DNA from 3 places in the Saccharopolyspora taberi genome. Region 2 is predicted to be linked to each of the others. Evidence: riboswitches for the same ligand, from Rfam matches in the RefSeq annotation. Region 2 holds a riboswitch; each other region holds the start of a gene.

Region 1 (6,002 bases), on a different contig from region 2:
CCTCCGGAGCCCCCGCGCCGCCGCCGGGTCCGTCCTCCGGGCCGTCCGGCCCGTCGTCGTCCGGCCCCCTCCCGGCTCCGCCGGGCCCCTCATCGCCGTCCGGCTCCTCGCCGGCCTCGCCGCCGCCGTCCGGCTCCTCGTCACCGCCGTCGGCGTGCTCCGCCGCCTCCGACAACGCCTGCTGGAGCTGCTCCTCCTCCACGCCCGGCTCGTCGAACGGGTCACGGCGCCGCCGGTGCGGCAGCGCCAGCCGCGCCGCCGCCTCCACGTCGGCCTCGGCAACTTCGTCGGCGCCGCGCCACGCGGCGTGCGCGACCGCGGTCCGGGCCACCACGAGGTCCGCGCGCATGCCGTCGACCTCGAACGCGGCGCACAGCGCGGAGATCCGGCGCAGCTCGGAGTCGGGCAGCGCGACCGCCTCCACCCGCTCGCGGGCAGCGACGATCCGCTCGGCGAGCGCGGCGTCCTCGGCTTCCCACTTCCGCGCGAAACCGGCGGGGTCCGCCTCGAACGCGAGCCTGCGCCGGACGACCTCGGTCCGGGTGTCGACGTCGCGCGATGCCGCGACGTGCACGGTGAGGCCGAACCGGTCGAGCAGCTGCGGGCGCAGCTCGCCCTCCTCCGGGTTCATGGTTCCCACCAGCAGGAACGACGCCGCGTGCGACACCGAGACGCCCTCGCGCTCGACGTGCGCGCGCCCCATCGCCGAGGCGTCCAGCAGCAGGTCGACCAGGTGGTCGTGCAGCAGGTTCACCTCGTCGACGTAGAGCACCCCGCGGTGCGCCGCCGCGAGCAGGCCGGGCTGGTAGGCGCGGACCCCGTCGGCCAGCGCCCGCTCCAGGTCCAGCGACCCGACCAGGCGGTCCTCGGTCGCGCCCACCGGCAGCTCGACGAGCTGCGCGGGCCGCAGCAGCGGGCGCTCGCCGTCATGCGGACCGTCGGGGCACCGCGGGTCGGCATCGAGCGGGGCGCAGCCGAACCGGCAGTCCGGCACGACCTCCAGCTCGGGCAGCAACGCCGCCAGCGCGCGCACGATCGTCGATTTCGCGGTGCCCTTCTCGCCCCGCACCAGCACCCCGCCGATGCGCGGGTGCACCGCGTTGAGCAGCAGCGCCAGCCGCAGGTCATCGTGGCCGACCACGGCGGAGAACGGATAGCGCGCAGCTGTCATGCCAGCAGTTCCTTCCTCGGGTCTCGGACGCCCCGGGTGGTGGGAACAAGAGGCGGCAGTGTCCTGACTCCCGGCTCGCCGCGGTCCCTCCGGCCTTCCCAGGTCACCCCGGTGGCTCGCGGGGGAGGTCCGCTCCCCGGTCACAGTGGCGCCGACCGTGCCGGACTCGCACCGGCTTCCTGACGCACCTCTTGCTTGTGGACCACCGTGCATCGTCGCAGACGACGATCACGGGTGGCGGCGCGCAGTAACGAGGGACACTACTTGGCGGCGGCGGGATCGCGGCGCATGTCGACGTGCGGGATGCCGTCCTCCAGGTACTCCTCGCCGGTCTCGGCGAATCCGAAGGAGCGGTAGAAGTCCAGCGCGTAGGTCTGCGCGGAGAGCACCGAAGGCGCGCGGCCGATCTCGGCCACCGCGGCGCGCATCAGCTTGCGCGCGAGCCCGAGGCCGCGGGCGGCCCGGGCGGTGCAGACCCGGCCGATCCGCAGGGTGCCGTCCGGATCCTCCAGCAGCCGCAGGTAGCCGAGCACGTAACCGTCGGCGGAGTCGATCCAGAAGTGCCTGGTGGAATCCTCCAGATCACGACCGTCGAGTTCGGGGTAGGCGCACGCCTGCTCGACCACGAACACGTCGACCCGCAACCGCAGCATCCGGTAGAAGTCTTCGGCGTCGAGATCCGCGGTGTAGGCGCGGTGCACGGAGGTCGCGAGAGGTTGGAGGGTCACCCTTACCTGGATATCACACACCGGTGGTGACCACGGAATTCCCGCAGGCCCGGAGTTGCCGACGCCACGTCGGTCAGGCCCCGGCGATCTCCCCGGCGAACCCGGACAGCCGGGTGTAGACCCCGGGCGCGTCCGGCCGCCCGCAGCCGGTGCCGAACGACACCACCCCGGTCAGCCTGCCGTCGACCACGAACGGCCCGCCGGAGTCGCCGGTGCAGGCGTCCCGGCCGCCCTCGGGGGCTCCGGCGCAGAACATCGACTTCGCGTCGAAGTCGCCGTAGGCGCGCCCGCAGTCCTCGTCGGTGTTCACCGGGACCTCGACCGACTGGAGCACCTGCGACCGCTCCCCGGACTCCGCGGTCTGGCCCCAGCCGTAGACCCGGCCGACCGTTCCCGGCTGGTACCGCGCGGCGTCGTCCGGCGCGACCAGCTCGACCGGCTGCTGCTGCACGGGCGCGCGCAGCGTGAGCACCGCGACGTCGTGGCCGCGCGCGAAGCCGCGGTACTGCGGGTGCACCCACGCCCGCTCGACCTCGCTGACCGTGCCCTCCTGGGTCCTCAGATCCACCCGGCCGGTGACCGCGCGCAGCTCCCGCGGCGACCGCCGCGCCCCGGTGATCGGGTCGACCGCGCAGTGCGCGGCGGTGACCACCTTGACCGGGCTGATCAGCGCTCCGCCGCAGAACTGGTTGCCCGCGTCGTCGGTCAGCGCCACGATCCACGGGGCGTCGGCCGGGGTCGTGGCCGATCCGCCGAGCACGCGCGGCTCGGGCGCGTCCGCCGCGGCCACCGGGTGCGCGCCTGCCAGCGCGGTCACCGCGCCCGCCACCAGAAGCGCCCGCTGCATTCCGTGCTCCACGTCCAGCCTCCACATCTCCCGGGCCATGCCAACGGCACACCGTAGCGACCTGATCACCGGAACATCAGGAGGCACAACTCACAGGCGAGCGGGAAAATATTTCGTTAAGATGGATTGCGGCGGGAAAATTTGCGGCTCACCGCTGAGTCGCACCGTCGCTCATCCGCCCCGGAACCATTCGGTCCCGACGCCCCACGGCCTCGGGACCGCTGGCCTGCGCCCAGCGCCTGCCGAGATACGCCCGATCAAGTGACACCCGGCCGTGCCGCGCCGGTCGACGCCGCACGCCCCGAGCAGGAAGGACCGCACGCTCATGGACCTGACCCCGATGCCCGCCTTCCTGCTCGCCAGCGCGATCGTGATCCTCACGCCCGGCGTCGACGCGTTCCTCCTGCTGCGCACCTCCCTGCGCTCGGGGGTGCGCCCGGGGCTGCTCACGCTCGCCGGGATCCACAGCGCGAGCATCGTCCAGGTCGCGGCCGTGATCTCCGGCCTCGGCGCGCTGATCACCCGGCAGCCCGCGGTGCTGTCGGTGCTGAAGTGGATCGGCGCGGCGTACCTGGTCTACCTCGCCGCGACGATCCTGCGCGGGCTGTGGCTGACCAGGAAGGAGTCCGCGGCGGGCGGGCTGGCCGCGACCGGGCCCGCCGATACCGCCAACCCCTTCGTCCGGGGCTTCCTGAGCAACATCACCAACCCGAAGATGCTGCTGTTCAGCCTGGCCTTCCTGCCGCAGTTCGTGGGGTCAGCGGCCGACCCCGCCGTGCAGCTGATCGGGCTCGCGGTCGTCTTCCTGGTGCTGGCCGCCGGGTGGGAGCTGACCATCGTGCTCGCCGCCGCGCGCATCGCCGACCGGCTGCGGCACCCGAGGTTCGCCAAGTCGCTGGACATGATCAGCGCGGCGGCGTTCCTGACGATCTCCGTCGGCCTGGTCGCGAGCTGACCGGCCCGCGACCAGGGCGCAGGTGAGCAGCGCGAGCGCCGCGGTCACCGCCAGGATCACCGGCGGCGACGCGATCCCGGTCAGCAGCGCGAACGCGAACGGCGCGCAGAAGCCCACGTAGGCCAGCACCCAGAACACGGCGGTCAGCCAGGCCAGCCGCGAGGGCGGCGCGATCCGGCCGACCTCGGTGAGGCAGTAGGTCACGAGCATCCCGTACCCGCCGCCGAGCAGGAGGTCGGCCGCCAGCGCGGTCACCGGTGCGGATCCCAGGACGGCCGGGACCGCCAGGGCCAGGCCCGCGGCCACCGTCAGCAGGCCCGCGACAGCGGGCGCGGTGGCGCGGCGCGCGGCGAGCCTGCGGGCGAGCGGCTGCGTCAGCAGCCCGCTGCCCGGCGTCACGGCGGTGGCGATTCCGGCGTAGATCGTTTCGAAACCGGTCAGCCCGCCGTCGACCAGGCCGGGCAGCACGCCGAAACCGACGGACGGCGCCAGGAACACCCACGGCGCGACCGGGACGACCAGCCACCGGAACCGCGGGTCCCGGATCCCGCTGGCGCGCGGCGCGGACGCGACGGGGACCGGCCTGGTCTCCGGGACGCTCGCGGCGAGCGCGAACGCACCCGCGCACAGCACGAGGTGCGGGATGTAAGCGGTGACCATCGGATGCGGCAGCCACTGCGCGATGGCCGCCGAGACCAGACCGCTCGCGCTGAACCCCGCCGAGAGCAGCAGTCCCGCGCGCCGCGCGCCGCTTCCCAGGTCGGCCGAGAGCTCCTTGACCCACGCGCTCCCGGCCGCCAGCGCCGCGCCCGTGCTCAGCCCGGTCAGCAGCCGTCCCGCGAACAGCCACGGCGTGCCGGCCGGGCCGAGCATGAGCGCGGCGGTGCCGACCGCGCTGATCCCGATCGCCCCGAACGCGACGGGCCTGCGGCCCAGCCGGTCCGCGACCGGGCCGCCCAGCAGGAGCCCGGGCAGCAGCCCGGCGACGTAGACGGCGAACAGGCTGGTGACGGTCGTCGGCGACAGGCCGAGGTGGATGCCGTAGGCGGTGAGCAGCGAGGAGAACTGGTTCGCGCCCCAGCCCGCGGCGGTCAGCAGGAAGGCCGCGCGGAACCAAGAACTTTTCATGTCCGCCAGTCCACGGCAGCGCCGGACGCGGACGCACCCCTCGTTCGGAAAACGTGAACGCTGCTCCCTTCGTGGGTGTGCGGCCTTACACCGGCCGAGGTGCCCTCGCGAATTACGCTTGAGCGCATGGATCTGCGGCGGTTGGCCTCCTTCCTCGCCGTGGCCGAGGAGAAGCACTTCGGCCGGGCCGCCGCGCGGCTTTACCTGTCCCGCGCCGCGGTGACCGGCCACGTCCAGCAGCTCGAACGGCAGCTCGGGAGCACCCTGCTGACCCGCGCGCCGGTGGAGCTGACGCCAGCGGGCGAACGGCTGGTCAAGCACGCGAGGGTGCTGATCGACACGGCCAACGCGGCCGCCGCGGACCTGGCCGACCTGCGGGTCGACGACCGGCCCTTCCGGGTCGGGATCATGGGCCACGGCTCGGCGGAGCTGACCCCGGCGTCGATGCGCGCGCTGCGGCGCGCCCGGCCGGACCTGCGGATCGCGGTGGTCACCCTCGACTTCAGCGAGGGCGAGTCGGCGCTGCTGGAGGACCGGGTGGACGTCGCGTTCGTCCGGCCCGCCCCGGTCGACGAGCGGATCACGGTCGACGTGCTGACCACCGAGCAGCGGGTCGTCGTCGTCCCCGACTCCTGGCCGGTGGCCGAGGCGCCCGGTGTCCGGCTGGCCGACATCCTCGACCTGCCGTTCCTGAGCATGCCCGAGCACACCCCGCGCTCGTTCACCGACTACCTCTACTTCGCCGCGGCGCGCGGCGGCGAGGCGCCGAGGCGGATCCCGGACACCGCCCTCACCCCGCACGACGTGCTCACCAGCGCCGCGCTCGGTCGCGGCGCGGGGTCCAGCCTCGCGTCCTTCACCCGCTACTACCCCTGGCCGGGCACGGCGTTCGTGCCGGTGGTCGACGCCCCCTGGGACCAGAGCGTGCTGGCCACCCGCACCGGCGACCGCAGACCCGAGGTGCGGCTGATGCGCAGCGTCGCGACCAAGCTGTCCCGCGAGCTCGGGCCCGAGCTGGGGTTGGTCCCCCGGACATGACGGGGCCGGGGCGCCCGCACGCCCCGGCCCCGTCGAACGCCTGGTGGTCAGCCGCCCAGCTGCGCCTGGATGTCGTCGTGGAAGGTCGCGACCCTGGTGTAGACACCGGGGTTGCCCGGCCGCGCACAGCCGTTG
Region 2 (6,002 bases):
AGCCACGTCGCGGTGCTGATCGCGTCGCTGACCTCGGCTCTGGAGTTCGGCCTGCCGCGCGGGCGCAGGGGTGCGGTGATGCCGATCGTGCTGCCGCTGTTCCACGTCACCGGGCTCGACGTGCTGTTGCTCCCGATGCTGGTGACCGGTGGAACGGCCGTGCTGCACCGGGGTTTCGACCCCGAGACCCTGCTCGACGACCTCGCCGTCCGGCGGGCCACCCACGTGGCTCTGCTCCCGGCGATGTGGGGCGCTCTGCTCGACCACCCGCGGCTCGGCGAGATCGACACCACCTCGCTGCGGGTGGGCATCTACGCGATGGCGCCGATGCCCGCGCAGCGGCTGGAGGCGATCCGGGCGGCGTTCCCGCGGGCCGACGTCATCCTGGGCTCCGGGCAGACCGAGACCACGCCGCTGTCCGAACTCCAGTGGCCCGAGCACCAGGGCGAGAAGGACAACTCGTGGGGCCCGCCGGTGGCCACCACCGACGTGCGGATCATGGGCCCGGACGGCGGTTTGCTGCCGCCCGGCGAGGAGGGCGAGATCGTCTACCGGACGCCGCAGCTGATGGACGGCTACTGGAACAACCCCGGGGCGAACGCGGAAGCCTTCGCGCACGGCTGGTTCCACGGCGGTGACGTCGGCTACCTCGACGAGGAGGGCGTCGTCTGGTTCACCGACCGGACCAAGGACATGATCAAGACCGGCGGGGAGAACGTGTCCTCGGTCGAGGTCGAGCGGGCAGTGCTCGCGCACGAGTCCGTGGCCGAGTGCGCCGTCATCGGGATGCCCGACGACCGCTGGGGCGAGGCGGTGACGGCGTTCGTGGTCGCCGCGCCCGGCCGCACCGTCGACCCGCAGGAACTCCGGGCGGTCTGCAAGCGGAACCTCGCCGGGTTCAAGGTCCCCAAGCACTTCGAAGTCGTCGGCGCGCTGCCCAAGACGGCCACCGGCAAGATCAGGAAGCACGAGCTGCGGCGAAGCTGAATCCGGTGGCGGTCCGGGGTTTCGCACTGCGACCATCGCGCCATGACCGGCTTCGGACCCGCCATCGACACCCGGCCGCTGTACCCGCGCGAGCGGGGGCTGCTGCTCGACCTGCTCTCGGCACTGCCCTCGGCAGACTGGGACTGCCCCACCGTCTGTCCAGGGTGGACGGTGCACGACATCGTCGGGCACGTTCTCAACGACTACCTGCGGCGCCTCTCCGGCAGCAGGGACGGCCACCGGGGCGCCGTCTTCGCCGACGACGAGACGCTGCCCGCGTACCTGGCGCGCACCAACGAGGAATTCGTCCGCGCCGCCCGGCAGTGCAGTCCGGCGGTCATGACCGGGCTGCTGGCGCACCTGGGCCCGCAGCTGGACGAGCTGTGGGCGGCCCGCGACCTCGACGCCCCGGCGGATCTCGACGTGTCGTGGGCGGCCGACGACCGCCCCAGTCCGGCCTGGCTCGACATCGCCCGCGACTACACCGAGTTCTGGGTCCACCAGCAGCAGATCCGCGACGCGGTCGAACGCCCCGGCGCCGAGGATCCCGAGCTGATGGCTCCCGTCATCGACACGTTCATGCGGGCTCTGCCGCACTCGCTCCGCGACCAGGACCGGCCGATCGGGACCGCCGTGGGCTTCACCGTCACCGGTCCGTCCGGTGGTGACTGGCTCGCGGTCAGCACTCCGAGCGGATGGCGGCTGGGCTCCGGCGCCGACCTGGCCGCGCGGGTGACGATGGACCAGGACGCGTTCTGGCGGCTGGCCACCCGCGGCATCCCGGTCGAGGCCGCCCGGGAGCGGTCGAGCGCCGAGGGCGACCGAGAGCTGGTCGCAGCCGCGACCTCGCTGCTGGCCATCGTGCGCTGACCGCGGAAGTGATCTTCGACGGGGTTGCTTGACAGCCCGACGCGCGGACTGCGAATGTCACCGCACAAGTTCATGCGACGGCGCCCAGGAAGCCGGTGCGAATCCGGCACGGTCCCGCCACTGTGAATGGGGAGCCGCCCGCGCACGATTGCCACTGCCGGTGAAACGGTGGGAAGGCGCGCGGACGGCGAAGATCCATGAGTCAGGAGACTGACGTCGTCGTGCCGATTCGCACGGGGTCGCGGAGCCCCGGAGGAGGTACTTCGACGTGCCGCACCACGTCGCGCGCAGCGCTGCCGTCCCATGCCACCGGACCGGTCCGTCCCGTCCGGCGCACTTCTCCACACCGGAACCGCAGAACTGATCCACCCACCTCGCGGTGGAACCCGGTCCTGCTCGAAAAAGCCGATTCCGTGGAGAATCCCGTTGCTTCCCACTACAGCCCCACCCCGTCCTGCGCCGCATTCGGCCCTGACCGCGGTGGCCGACCGAGTGCGCGCGGCCGATCCGGACCGCCCCGCCGAGGCGCGCCTGGACCACGTCCGGACCTCGGTCGCCTTCATGACCGTCCAAAGTGCACACCACGTCGGCCGGAGCTCCGGCTACGCGAACTCCGTGCTCAGCCTCCGGATCGGCGGCGCGATCGGTTCCTGCGCCGTGGAACCGGGCGAGCTCGATCCCGGCGCGGTGCGCGATCTGGTGGGCAGGAACGTCGCCGAGCTGCTTGAGCACCCCGAGCCCGCGGTGCGGGTCGCGGTCCTCGACGCCTATCTCGCATTCCTGCTCCCGCACACCGAACACCCCGGCAGCAGGACGGTTCGCGTCCCTGGCGGGACGTCGCTGGCCAAGTCCACTGCTCGCGCGCGGGAGGTCGCGAAGCTCGTGCCGCTTGCCGAGGGCGACACCGTCGCCGTGATCGGCGTGGTGAACTCGCTGCTGGCCGCCCTGCGCGAGCGCGGCGCACGGTGCGTTCCGTGCGATCTCAAGGGCGGTCGCACCGAGTGGGACGAGCCGATCGTGCCGGACCACCGGCAGGCGATGACCGGGGCGCAGGCGGTGCTGGCGTCCGGAATGGTGCTGGGCAACGGGACCTTCGACGAGATCTCCGCGTTCTGCCGCGAGCAGCGGCTGCCGCTGGTGCTGTTCGCGCAAACCGGCAGCGCGGTACTGCGCGAACTGCTCGGCGCGGACGTGCACGCCCTGTCGGCCGAGCCGTACCCGTTTTTCTGGCTGACCGGTGACAGCACCGACATCCACCTCTACGCGGCGGAAACCGGTGAGCGCCCGTGACCGCCGTCAGCACCTCCTGGACCGCGGGCGGCCCCAGGTGCCGTTCCGTGCTGGAACTCGTCGGCAACACCCCGGTCCTGCGGATCGACGCCCCGCTCCCCCGGCCGCACCCGGGTTTCTGGGCGAAGCTCGAAGGTTTCGCCCCCGGCGGGATGAAAGCCAGGGCGGCGCTGTCGCTGATCCGGGGAGCGCGCAGGCGTGGCGAACTGCTGCCCGGGGCGACGGTCGTGGAATCCAGCAGCGGCACGCTCGGCATCGGCCTGGCCTGCGTCGGGTCCGCACTGGGCCACCCGGTGGTGGTCGTGGCCGACAGCGAGCTCGACGGGATGACGCACGCCCTGCTGCGGGCGCACGGCGCCGAGGTCGAGATCGTGCGGCAGCCCCACCCCACCGGCGGATGGCAGCGCGCCCGGCGTGACCGCGTGGCGCGGGTGCTGTCGCGGCGGCCGGGCGCCTACTGGCCGGACCAGTACAACAACCCCGACAACCCGGCCGGGTACGCCGCGCTCGGCAAGGAGCTCATCGGCCAGTTCGAGCGGCTGGACGTCCTGGTGTGCAGCGTCGGAACCGGCGGGCACAGCGCGGGAATCGCGTCGGTGGTCCGCGAGCGCTGGCCGCACATCAGGATCGTCGGCGTGGACTCGGTCGGCTCGACGGTGTTCGGCCGGACCGCCGCGCCGCGGCTGATGCGCGGGCTCGGCAGCAGCATCCACCCGCGCAACGTCGCCTACGAGATCTTCGACGAGGTGCACTGGGTCGGCCCGGCCGAAGCCGCCGACGCCTGCCGCAGGCTCGCCGCGGGTTCGTTCGTCACCGGCGGCTGGAGCACCGGCGCGGTCGCGCTGGTGGCCGCGTGGTGCGCGCGGGAACTGGGGTCGGACCTGGTGTGCGGGGTGTTCCCGGACGGCCCGCACCGGTACTGGCAGACCATCTTCGACGACGCCTATCACCTCGACCACGGCCTGGTCCCCCGGGCGAGTTCACCATCCGAAGTGGACTCCGGCTGGACCAGGACGCGCGAGGTGGCCGACCCGTGCGGCGGAGCCGGTTGCGAGACCTGCGGGGACCGGACGTGAGGGCCGCGGACTTCCGGCAGCTCTCGCCCGCGTCGCGGCTGCTGGTGATCAACCAGTTCGGCATCAACGTCGGCTTCTACATGCTGCTGCCGTTCCTGGCCACTTACATGAGCGGCCAGCTCGGCCACGGCGCCGCGGTGATCGGCCTGGTGCTCGGGGTGCGGAACCTGAGTCAGCAGGGGATGTTCCTGCTCGGCGGCACCGCGGCGGACCGGCTCGGCTGCCGGCCGATGATCATCACCGGCTGCGCGCTGCGGGTGGTTTCCTTCGGGCTGTTCGGCGTGTTCACCGCGCTGCCCGGGCTGTTCACCGCCGCCGTGCTCACGGGTCTGGCCGGTGCCCTGTTCAACCCGGCGGTGCGCACCTACATCATGCACGAGGCCGGGGAGCGGCGGGCCGAGACGTTCGCGGTGTTCAACGTCTTCGCGCACGCGGGCACGCTCGTCGGCCCGCTGCTCGGCGCGGCCCTGCTCGCGGTCGACTTCCGGGTGACCGCGCTGGTGGCGTGCATCGCCTTCGCCGTGCTGACGGTCGCGCAGATCGTCGTCCTGCCCCGCCAGGACCGCGCTCCGCAGCGCGGCAGCGTCCTGGGCAGCTGGCGCGAGGTGGTCACCAACCGGCGGTTCCTGGCGTTCACGCTCGCGCTGTCGGCCTACTTCGCGCTCTACAACCAGCTCTACCTGATGATTCCGCTTGAGGCCCAGCGGGTTTCCGGGCTCAGCGAGGCGGTCGCCGCGGTGTTCGTGGTGTCGACCGCCATCGGCATCGCCGGGCAGGTGCGGATCACGCGGTGGTGCCGGGAGCGGTGGAGCGCGGGCCGGTCGGTGGCGATCGGGCTGGTGTGCATGGGGACCTCGTTCGTGCCGGTTCTCGTGAGCGGCCCGCTGATCGCGGCGGGCGAGCCGGACCGGCCGGGGATCGCACTGGTGTGCCTGCCGGTGCTGCTCACGACTGTGCTGTTCACGATCGGCCAGGCCATCACCAATCCGTTCGCGATGGAACTGCTGCCGATCGTGGGCAGCGAACGGCTGGCCGGCACCTACTACGGCTTCTACTACCTGGTGTCCAGCGTGGTCGCGGCCGGGGTCGGCTGGCTCGCGGGCGCGCTGCTCGACGTCGTCGGCGGGCCCGCCCCGTGGCTGGTGCTGCTCGCGGTGGGACTGGCCGGTGGGATCGGGGCCGCGGCGCTGGAACGACGCGGGTGGCTGATCCGGGAACCGGCGACGGCAGAAGGGAAAGCGGCGTGAGACTCGACCGCAGAAGTCTGTTCAGGGGCGCGCTGGCCGCGCTCGCGGTGTCCTCGGCCTCCGCCTGCGGCGGCGCGTCCGGCTCGGGTGGCCGGCTGCGGGTGGCGTTCCCGACCGCGGGAGCCAAGGAAACGCTCGACCCGCACACGAGCTCGCTGTTCGTCGACCAGGCGCGGGCCAAGGCGCTGTTCGACACGCTGGTCGGCTACGCCGACGACATGAGCGTGGTGCCCCGGCTTGCCGAGTCGTGGGAACCCGACGCCACCGGCACCCGGTGGCTGGTCCGGCTGCGCCAGGCGCGGTTCCACGACAACCGGCCGGTCACCGCCGACGACGTGCTCTACAGCTACCGGCGCATCGCCGACCCCGCCACGGCTTCGCCCGCCCGGCGGCAGTTCGCCGCCGTCGACTTCGCCGCCAGCCGCGCGCGGTCGGCCACCGAGCTGGAGCTCGTGCTGCGGGCGCCGGACTTCGAGTTCCCCTCGGCGTGGGGCGCGCCCGCGACCGAGATCATCCCCGCCGGGACAGGGGA
Region 3 (6,002 bases), on a different contig from region 2:
GACCCGGACTGGCTCAGCGAGGAGCAGATCTCCGGGAACCCCGTCCGCATCCCGGCCAGGCGCTACACCGAGTGGTACCGGCAGCTGCCCGCGGACCTGCGCGCCGAGATCGAGCAGCACTGGGGCCCGCCGCCGGGCGAGCTGTTCGTCGACCGGTCGCAGGACCCCGACGGCGAGATCGTGCTGGCCGCCCTGCGCGCGGGCAACATCGCGATCATGGTGCAGCCGCCGCGCGGCTTCGGCGAGAACCCGATCGCGATCTACCACGACCCGGACCTGCCGCCGAGCCACCACTACCTGGCCGCCTACCGCTGGCTGATCGACGAGTTCGGCGCGCACGCCATGGTCCACCTGGGCAAGCACGGCAACCTGGAGTGGCTGCCCGGCAAGACCGCGGGCCTGTCGGCGTCCTGCTCCCCGGACGCCGCGCTCGGCGACCTCCCGCTGATCTACCCGTTCCTGGTCAACGACCCCGGCGAGGGCACCCAGGCCAAGCGGCGGGTGCACGCCACCCTGGTCGACCACCTGGTGCCGCCGATGGCGCGGGCCGAGAGCTACGGCGACATCGCGCGGCTGGAGCAGCTGCTCGACGAGCACGCCAACATCTCCGCGATGGACCCGGCCAAGCTGCCCGCGATCCGCAGCCAGATCTGGACGCTGATGCAGGCCGCCAAGCTCGACCACGACCTCGGGCTGGACGAACGGCCGCACGACGCCGAGTTCGACGACATGCTGCTGCACGTCGACGGCTGGCTGTGCGAGGTCAAGGACGCCCAGATCCGCGACGGCCTGCACGTGCTGGGCGAGGCGCCTTCGGGCGAAGCCCGGGTCAACCTGGTCCTGGCGATGCTGCGGGCGCGGCAGATGTGGGGCGGGCGGAGCGCGGCGCTGCCCGGTCTGCGCGAAGCGCTCGGGCTCGCCGAGGACGGCAGCGCGGAGCGCGGCCGGGTCGACGAGGTCGAGACCCGCGCGCAGGCGCTGGTCGAGGGCATGGAGGCGCGCGACTGGGAGGCCGCGGCAGCGGCCGACGTGTGCGCCGAGGTGCTGGGCAGCTCCGAGGGCGCGGTGGTGCGCGTGCTGGAGTTCGCGGCGGCGGAGGTCGTGCCGAGGCTGGAGGCGACGACCGACGAGATGACGGCGACGCTGCGCGCGCTCGAAGGCGGTTACGTCCCGGCGGGGCCGAGCGGTTCGCCGCTGCGCGGCCTGATCAACGTGCTGCCGACCGGCCGCAACTTCTACTCGGTCGACCCGAAGGCGGTGCCCAGCAGGCTGGCCTGGGAGACCGGGCACGCGATCGCCGATTCGCTGCTGGAGCGCTACCGCGCCGACACCGGCGACTGGCCGCGCTCGGTCGGGCTGTCGGTGTGGGGCACCAGCGCCATGCGGACCTCGGGTGACGACATCGCCGAGGTGCTGGCGCTGCTGGGCGTGCGGCCGACCTGGGACGAGGCGTCGCGGCGGGTCAACGGCCTGGAGGTGATCCCGCTCGACGAGCTGGGCAGGCCGCGCATCGACGTCACGGTCCGCATCAGCGGGTTCTTCCGGGACGCCTTCCCGCACGTGGTCGCGCTGCTCGACGACGCGGTGCGGCTGGTGGCCGAGCTCGACGAGCCGGACGAGCAGAACTTCGTCCGCGCCCACGTCCGGGCCGACACCGCTTCGCACGGCGACCGGCGCCGCGCCACCATGCGGATCTTCGGCTCGAAGCCGGGCGCCTACGGTGCCGGGCTGCTGCCGCTGATCGACAGCCGCAACTGGCGCGACGACCGCGACCTGGCCGAGGTCTACGCGGTGTGGGGCGGCTTCGCCTACGGCCGCGACCTCGACGGTGCCCCGGCGCGCGGGGACATGGAGACCGCGTACAAGCGGATCTCGGTGGCGGCCAAGAACACCGACACCCGCGAGCACGACATCGCCGACTCCGACGACTACTTCCAGTACCACGGCGGCATGATCGCCACGGTCCGGGCGCTGACCGGCAGGGCCCCGGCGGCCTACATCGGCGACAGCACCCGGCCGGACTCGATCCGCACCCGGTCGCTGACCGAGGAGACCTCCCGGGTGTTCCGCGCCCGCGTGGTCAACCCGCGCTGGCTGTCGGCGATGCGGCGGCACGGGTACAAGGGCGCCTTCGAGCTGGCGGCGACCGTGGACTACCTGTTCGGCTACGACGCGACGACGGGCGTGGTCGGCGACTGGATGTACGAGAAGCTCGCCGAGACCTACGTGCTGGACGAGGAGAACCGGAAGTTCCTCGACGAGTCCAACCCGTGGGCGCTGCACGGCATCACCGAGCGGCTGCTGGAGGCCGCGAACCGGAAGATGTGGGCGGAGCCGAACCCGGAGACGCTTCAGGCGTTGCAGGAGGTCTACCTGGAGACCGAGGGGGATCTGGAGGACCGGTGAGAGGATTGGTCCACAGACTCACCTTGCTCAGCGGCGCGGGTGGCGGTGCGAGCGGCGTAGGTGGGCCAACCGGCTGCGCCGCTTCAAAGAGCAAAACAACCCCTAATGCAAAACGCCGGCGGGGCGCAGCAGGAAGACTTTCGGCGCGATGCGGTCCAGGTCGCCGTTCTTCGCCACGACCAGGCCGGCCGCGAAGTCGACGAGCTGCACCGCCTCGGCGTTGGACAGGGCGGTCAGGTCCATGACGACCGCGTTGCCCTGGCGGAAGTAGTCCCCGACGTAGTAGACGTCGTCGTAGCTCTGCGGGTGCAGTGTCTTGACCACTGCTTCAGTTTCGCCGGGGCACGCGGGAAGTCAAGCGCTGGTCAGCGCCTCGGTTCCGGGGCGAGGTCGGCGACCGGGCCGATGACGATCACCGCGGGCGGGCTCACGTCCTCGTCCCGCACCGCTGCCGCGACGGCGTCGAGCGTGCTGCGCAGCGTGCGCTGCCCGTGCGTGGTGCCCTCCTGCACCACCGCGACCGGCGACTTCGGGTCGCGCCCGTGCTCGATGAGCACCTCGGCGAACTCACCGATCCGCTTGACCGCCATCATCAGCACCAGCGTGCCGCGCAGCCGCGCCAGCGCAGGCCAGTCGACCAGCGACTGCTCGTCGTGCGGGCCGACGTGCCCGGACACGACGACCACCTCGTGCGCCACCCCGCGGTGGGTCACCGGCACGTCCCCGGCCGCCGGGGCGGCGAAGGCGCTCGTGATGCCCGGGACGGTGGTCACCGCGACCCCGGCCTCCACGCACGCGAGCAGTTCCTCGTAACCGCGCCCGAACACGTACGGGTCGCCGCCCTTGAGCCGCACCACGAACTTGCCCGCCTTCGCGTGCTCGATCAGCAGCGAGTTGATGACGTCCTGGTTGGCCGCCCGGCCGTAGGGGATCTTCGAGGCGTCCACGACCTCCACGTGCGGGCCCAGCTCCTCCAGCAGCTCGCGCGGGGCCAGCCGGTCGGTGATCACCACGTCCGCCCTGGCCAGCAGCTGGCGACCGCGGACGGTGATCAGGTCCGGGTCGCGCGGTCCGCCGCCGACCAGCGCCACCCCGGGCGCGGGCCGCTCCACCCGCTCGTCGACCGCGCCGGTGCGCAGCGCCTCGACGAGCGCGTCGCGCACCGCTGCCGAGCGGCGGTGGTCGCCGCCGGCGAGCACGCCGAGCAGCAGCCCGCCGTGCTCGGCGACGGCCGGCGTGACCGCCGTGCCGAGCGAAGCGATGTCGGCGCGGACGCAGAACACCCGGCGGCGCTCGGCCTCGGCCGCGACCTCGGCGTTGACCTCGTTGCCGGTCGCGCAGGCCACCACGTACCACGCGCCGTCGAGGTCGCCGTCGGCGTAGGCGCGCCGGTGCCAGGTCAGCTCCCCCGCGTCGGCCATGGCCTCCACCGCCGGGGTCGCCTCCGGTGCGATGACCTCGACCCGCGCACCCGCCTTGATCAGGCGGGGAACCCGCCGCTGCGCGACGGTGCCTGCACCGACCACGACCACCCGCTTCCCGGCGAGGTCGAGTCCTGCGAAGTAGTGGTTCTCAGTCATGTCCGCAATCCGTGTTGTGCTTCGCCCGGCAGGGCCGGACCCAGAGAGTGGGAGCGGGCCACCACGTTGTGGCCCGCTGGCCTGATCAGCGCTGGTCAGGCGGGCGCAACCGCCACCAGAGCGCGGCGCCGCCCCATACTGCCATGAACGCGGCCAGCGTCAGATAGCCGAGCAGTTCGAAGTGGTCGCCCAGCGCCGCCACCGGGCCCAGCGGCGACACCCCGAGCTCGTCGAGCAACCCGGCCAGCACCACCAGCGCGACCACGGCCGCGAGCACCACGGTCAGCGCCGTGGTGGTCACGTTGACCGACAGCCTGCGCAGCGGCCGGGCCAGCGACCAGGTGTAGGCGCGGGACATCAGCATCCCGTCCACGCTGTCCACTGTGCACATCCCGGCGGCGAACAGCAGCGGCAGGCTCAGCACCGCGACCGCGGACAGCTGCTGGTTCGGCGCGACCATCGCCAGCACCGTGATCTCGGTCGCGGTCTGCATGCCGAGCCCGAACAGCAGTCCGATGACGAACAGGTGCCACGACCGGCCGACCAGCGCCCGCATCCGGCCTCGCAGCAGCCGGGCCATCAACCCGCGCCGCCCCAGCACCAGCTCGATCTCCTCCTCGCCGACCCCGCCGCCGCGGGCCCGCCGAAGCAGCCGCACGGCGTCGCGCAGGACCAGCGCGTTCAGCACGGCGAGGGCGCCGAGCACGAGCACGACCACCACGTCGACGACGAGCGAGGTCTGCAGCCCGGCCTGCTCAGCCCACGACTGCGCGGCCGGTCCGGCGACGAACGCCACCGCGAACGCCAGGAACATCACCACGCTGGCGTGCCCGAGCGCGAACCACATGCCGGTCGACACCGGCCGCCTGCCGCGCTGCATGAGCAGCCGGGTCGCGTCGTCGATCACCGCGACGTGGTCGGCGTCGAAGCCGTGCCGCAGGCCGAGCAGGTAGGCGGTGGTCCCGGCGGCGGCCAGCCCGCCAGCGGCGGTGAACGCCTCCTGGTGGAGCAGGTAGGCGCTCCAGCCGATCAGGTGCAGCGCGCCGACCCCCGCCAGCACCCACGCCGCCTTCCGGCGTTCGACAGTTCCCCACGCGTGGCGGGGATTTGGTGCGTGATCGTTTTCCGGTCCGTGATCGGTTTCGGCTGGGTGCGGGGTTTCCGGTGCGCGATCGGTTTTCGGCCTGTGACCGGTTCCAGGCCCGTGACCGGCATCCGGTCCATGATCGGTTTCGGCTGGATGCGGGGCTCCCGCTCCGTGACCGGTCCCCGGCCCATGATCGGTTTCAGCTGCGTGCGGGGTTTCCCGCACCTGATCGGTTTCCCGTGCGCGATCGTTCGCAGGCATGGATCTCCTGGGTTCTCCGCCCTGGGGCTCCTACCGCGCGCCGCGGGCGCGGCGCGGGGCCGGCGACGAGTCTCCTGACTCCCGGATCACGGCGGGTCTCCCGAGCCTTCCAGCCCTCGCGGGCCGTGGCGGTGCACTTCGGGACCGCTCCCCGGTCACAGTGGCGGGACCGTCCCGGATTCGCACCGGGTTCCTCCGCCGCAGGCCGTCGTATCCTGACCTGCCCGGCGACCCGGGTCAATCGACCGCGACCGTTCTGTGATCGGCATCGCCGACCGCCGCGAGCACGCCCATCCTGGTCCCAGCAGCCCTTTCGCTGGGCCGCTGACCAGCGCATGCTGGTCATGCGCGCGGACCGAGGAGGCGACCATGAACGAGACTCGGACGATCAACTTGAACCTGCAGGTGGTCGAGGCCGGCGCGAAGACGACCTGCGACGTCGGGATGACCACCGGCGACGGCCAGGCGCTGCACGGGCACGGCACCGCCCGCCGCCACCCGGACGACCCGGACGTCCCGCAGATCGGGGACGAGATCGCGGTGGCCAGGGCGCTGTTCGAGCTGGCCCACAAGCTGCTTGATACGGCCGCACACGACATAGGCGAGCGCATGCACCGCAAGGTTCATCTGCCCGCGTGAGGTTCGTTCTGCTCGGCGGCGCGGGCGGC

The links. Region 2 has a riboswitch for cobalamin ahead of ABD691_RS17470 (Rossmann-like domain-containing protein). Riboswitches for the same ligand answer to the same signal wherever they lie in the genome.
Region 1: it holds a riboswitch for cobalamin, as region 2 does, so the genes downstream of both, ABD691_RS06270 (magnesium chelatase ATPase subunit I) here and ABD691_RS17470 (Rossmann-like domain-containing protein) in region 2, are expected to answer to the same signal.
Region 3: it holds a riboswitch for cobalamin, as region 2 does, so the genes downstream of both, ABD691_RS32855 (HoxN/HupN/NixA family nickel/cobalt transporter) here and ABD691_RS17470 (Rossmann-like domain-containing protein) in region 2, are expected to answer to the same signal.

Annotation. Positions count from the first base shown of each region.
Region 1 covers NZ_BAAAUX010000005.1:342,682-348,683, reverse strand. Annotated here, with positions in the region: partial or broken gene ABD691_RS06270 (magnesium chelatase ATPase subunit I) at 1-1,171, opposite strand, end outside; cobalamin riboswitch at 1,209-1,393, opposite strand; gene ABD691_RS06265 (GNAT family N-acetyltransferase) at 1,432-1,899, opposite strand; gene ABD691_RS06260 (S1 family peptidase) at 1,973-2,746, opposite strand; gene ABD691_RS06255 (LysE family translocator) at 3,072-3,701, shown strand; partial or broken gene ABD691_RS06250 (MFS transporter) at 3,822-4,829, opposite strand; gene ABD691_RS06245 (LysR family transcriptional regulator) at 4,956-5,867, shown strand; gene ABD691_RS06240 (S1 family peptidase) at 5,915-6,002, opposite strand, start outside.
Region 2 covers NZ_BAAAUX010000014.1:689,502-695,503, forward strand. Annotated here, with positions in the region: gene ABD691_RS17460 (class I adenylate-forming enzyme family protein) at 1-987, shown strand, start outside; gene ABD691_RS17465 (maleylpyruvate isomerase family mycothiol-dependent enzyme) at 1,030-1,857, shown strand; cobalamin riboswitch at 1,921-2,090, shown strand; gene ABD691_RS17470 (Rossmann-like domain-containing protein) at 2,338-3,147, shown strand; gene ABD691_RS17475 (PLP-dependent cysteine synthase family protein) at 3,144-4,223, shown strand; gene ABD691_RS17480 (MFS transporter) at 4,220-5,470, shown strand; gene ABD691_RS17485 (ABC transporter substrate-binding protein) at 5,689-6,002, shown strand, end outside.
Region 3 covers NZ_BAAAUX010000044.1:9,814-15,815, forward strand. Annotated here, with positions in the region: gene cobN (cobaltochelatase subunit CobN) at 1-2,406, shown strand, start outside; gene ABD691_RS32845 (cell division protein SepF) at 2,509-2,730, opposite strand; gene cobA (uroporphyrinogen-III C-methyltransferase) at 2,772-3,986, opposite strand; gene ABD691_RS32855 (HoxN/HupN/NixA family nickel/cobalt transporter) at 4,072-5,046, opposite strand; cobalamin riboswitch at 5,402-5,530, opposite strand; gene ABD691_RS32860 (DUF1876 domain-containing protein) at 5,704-5,973, shown strand.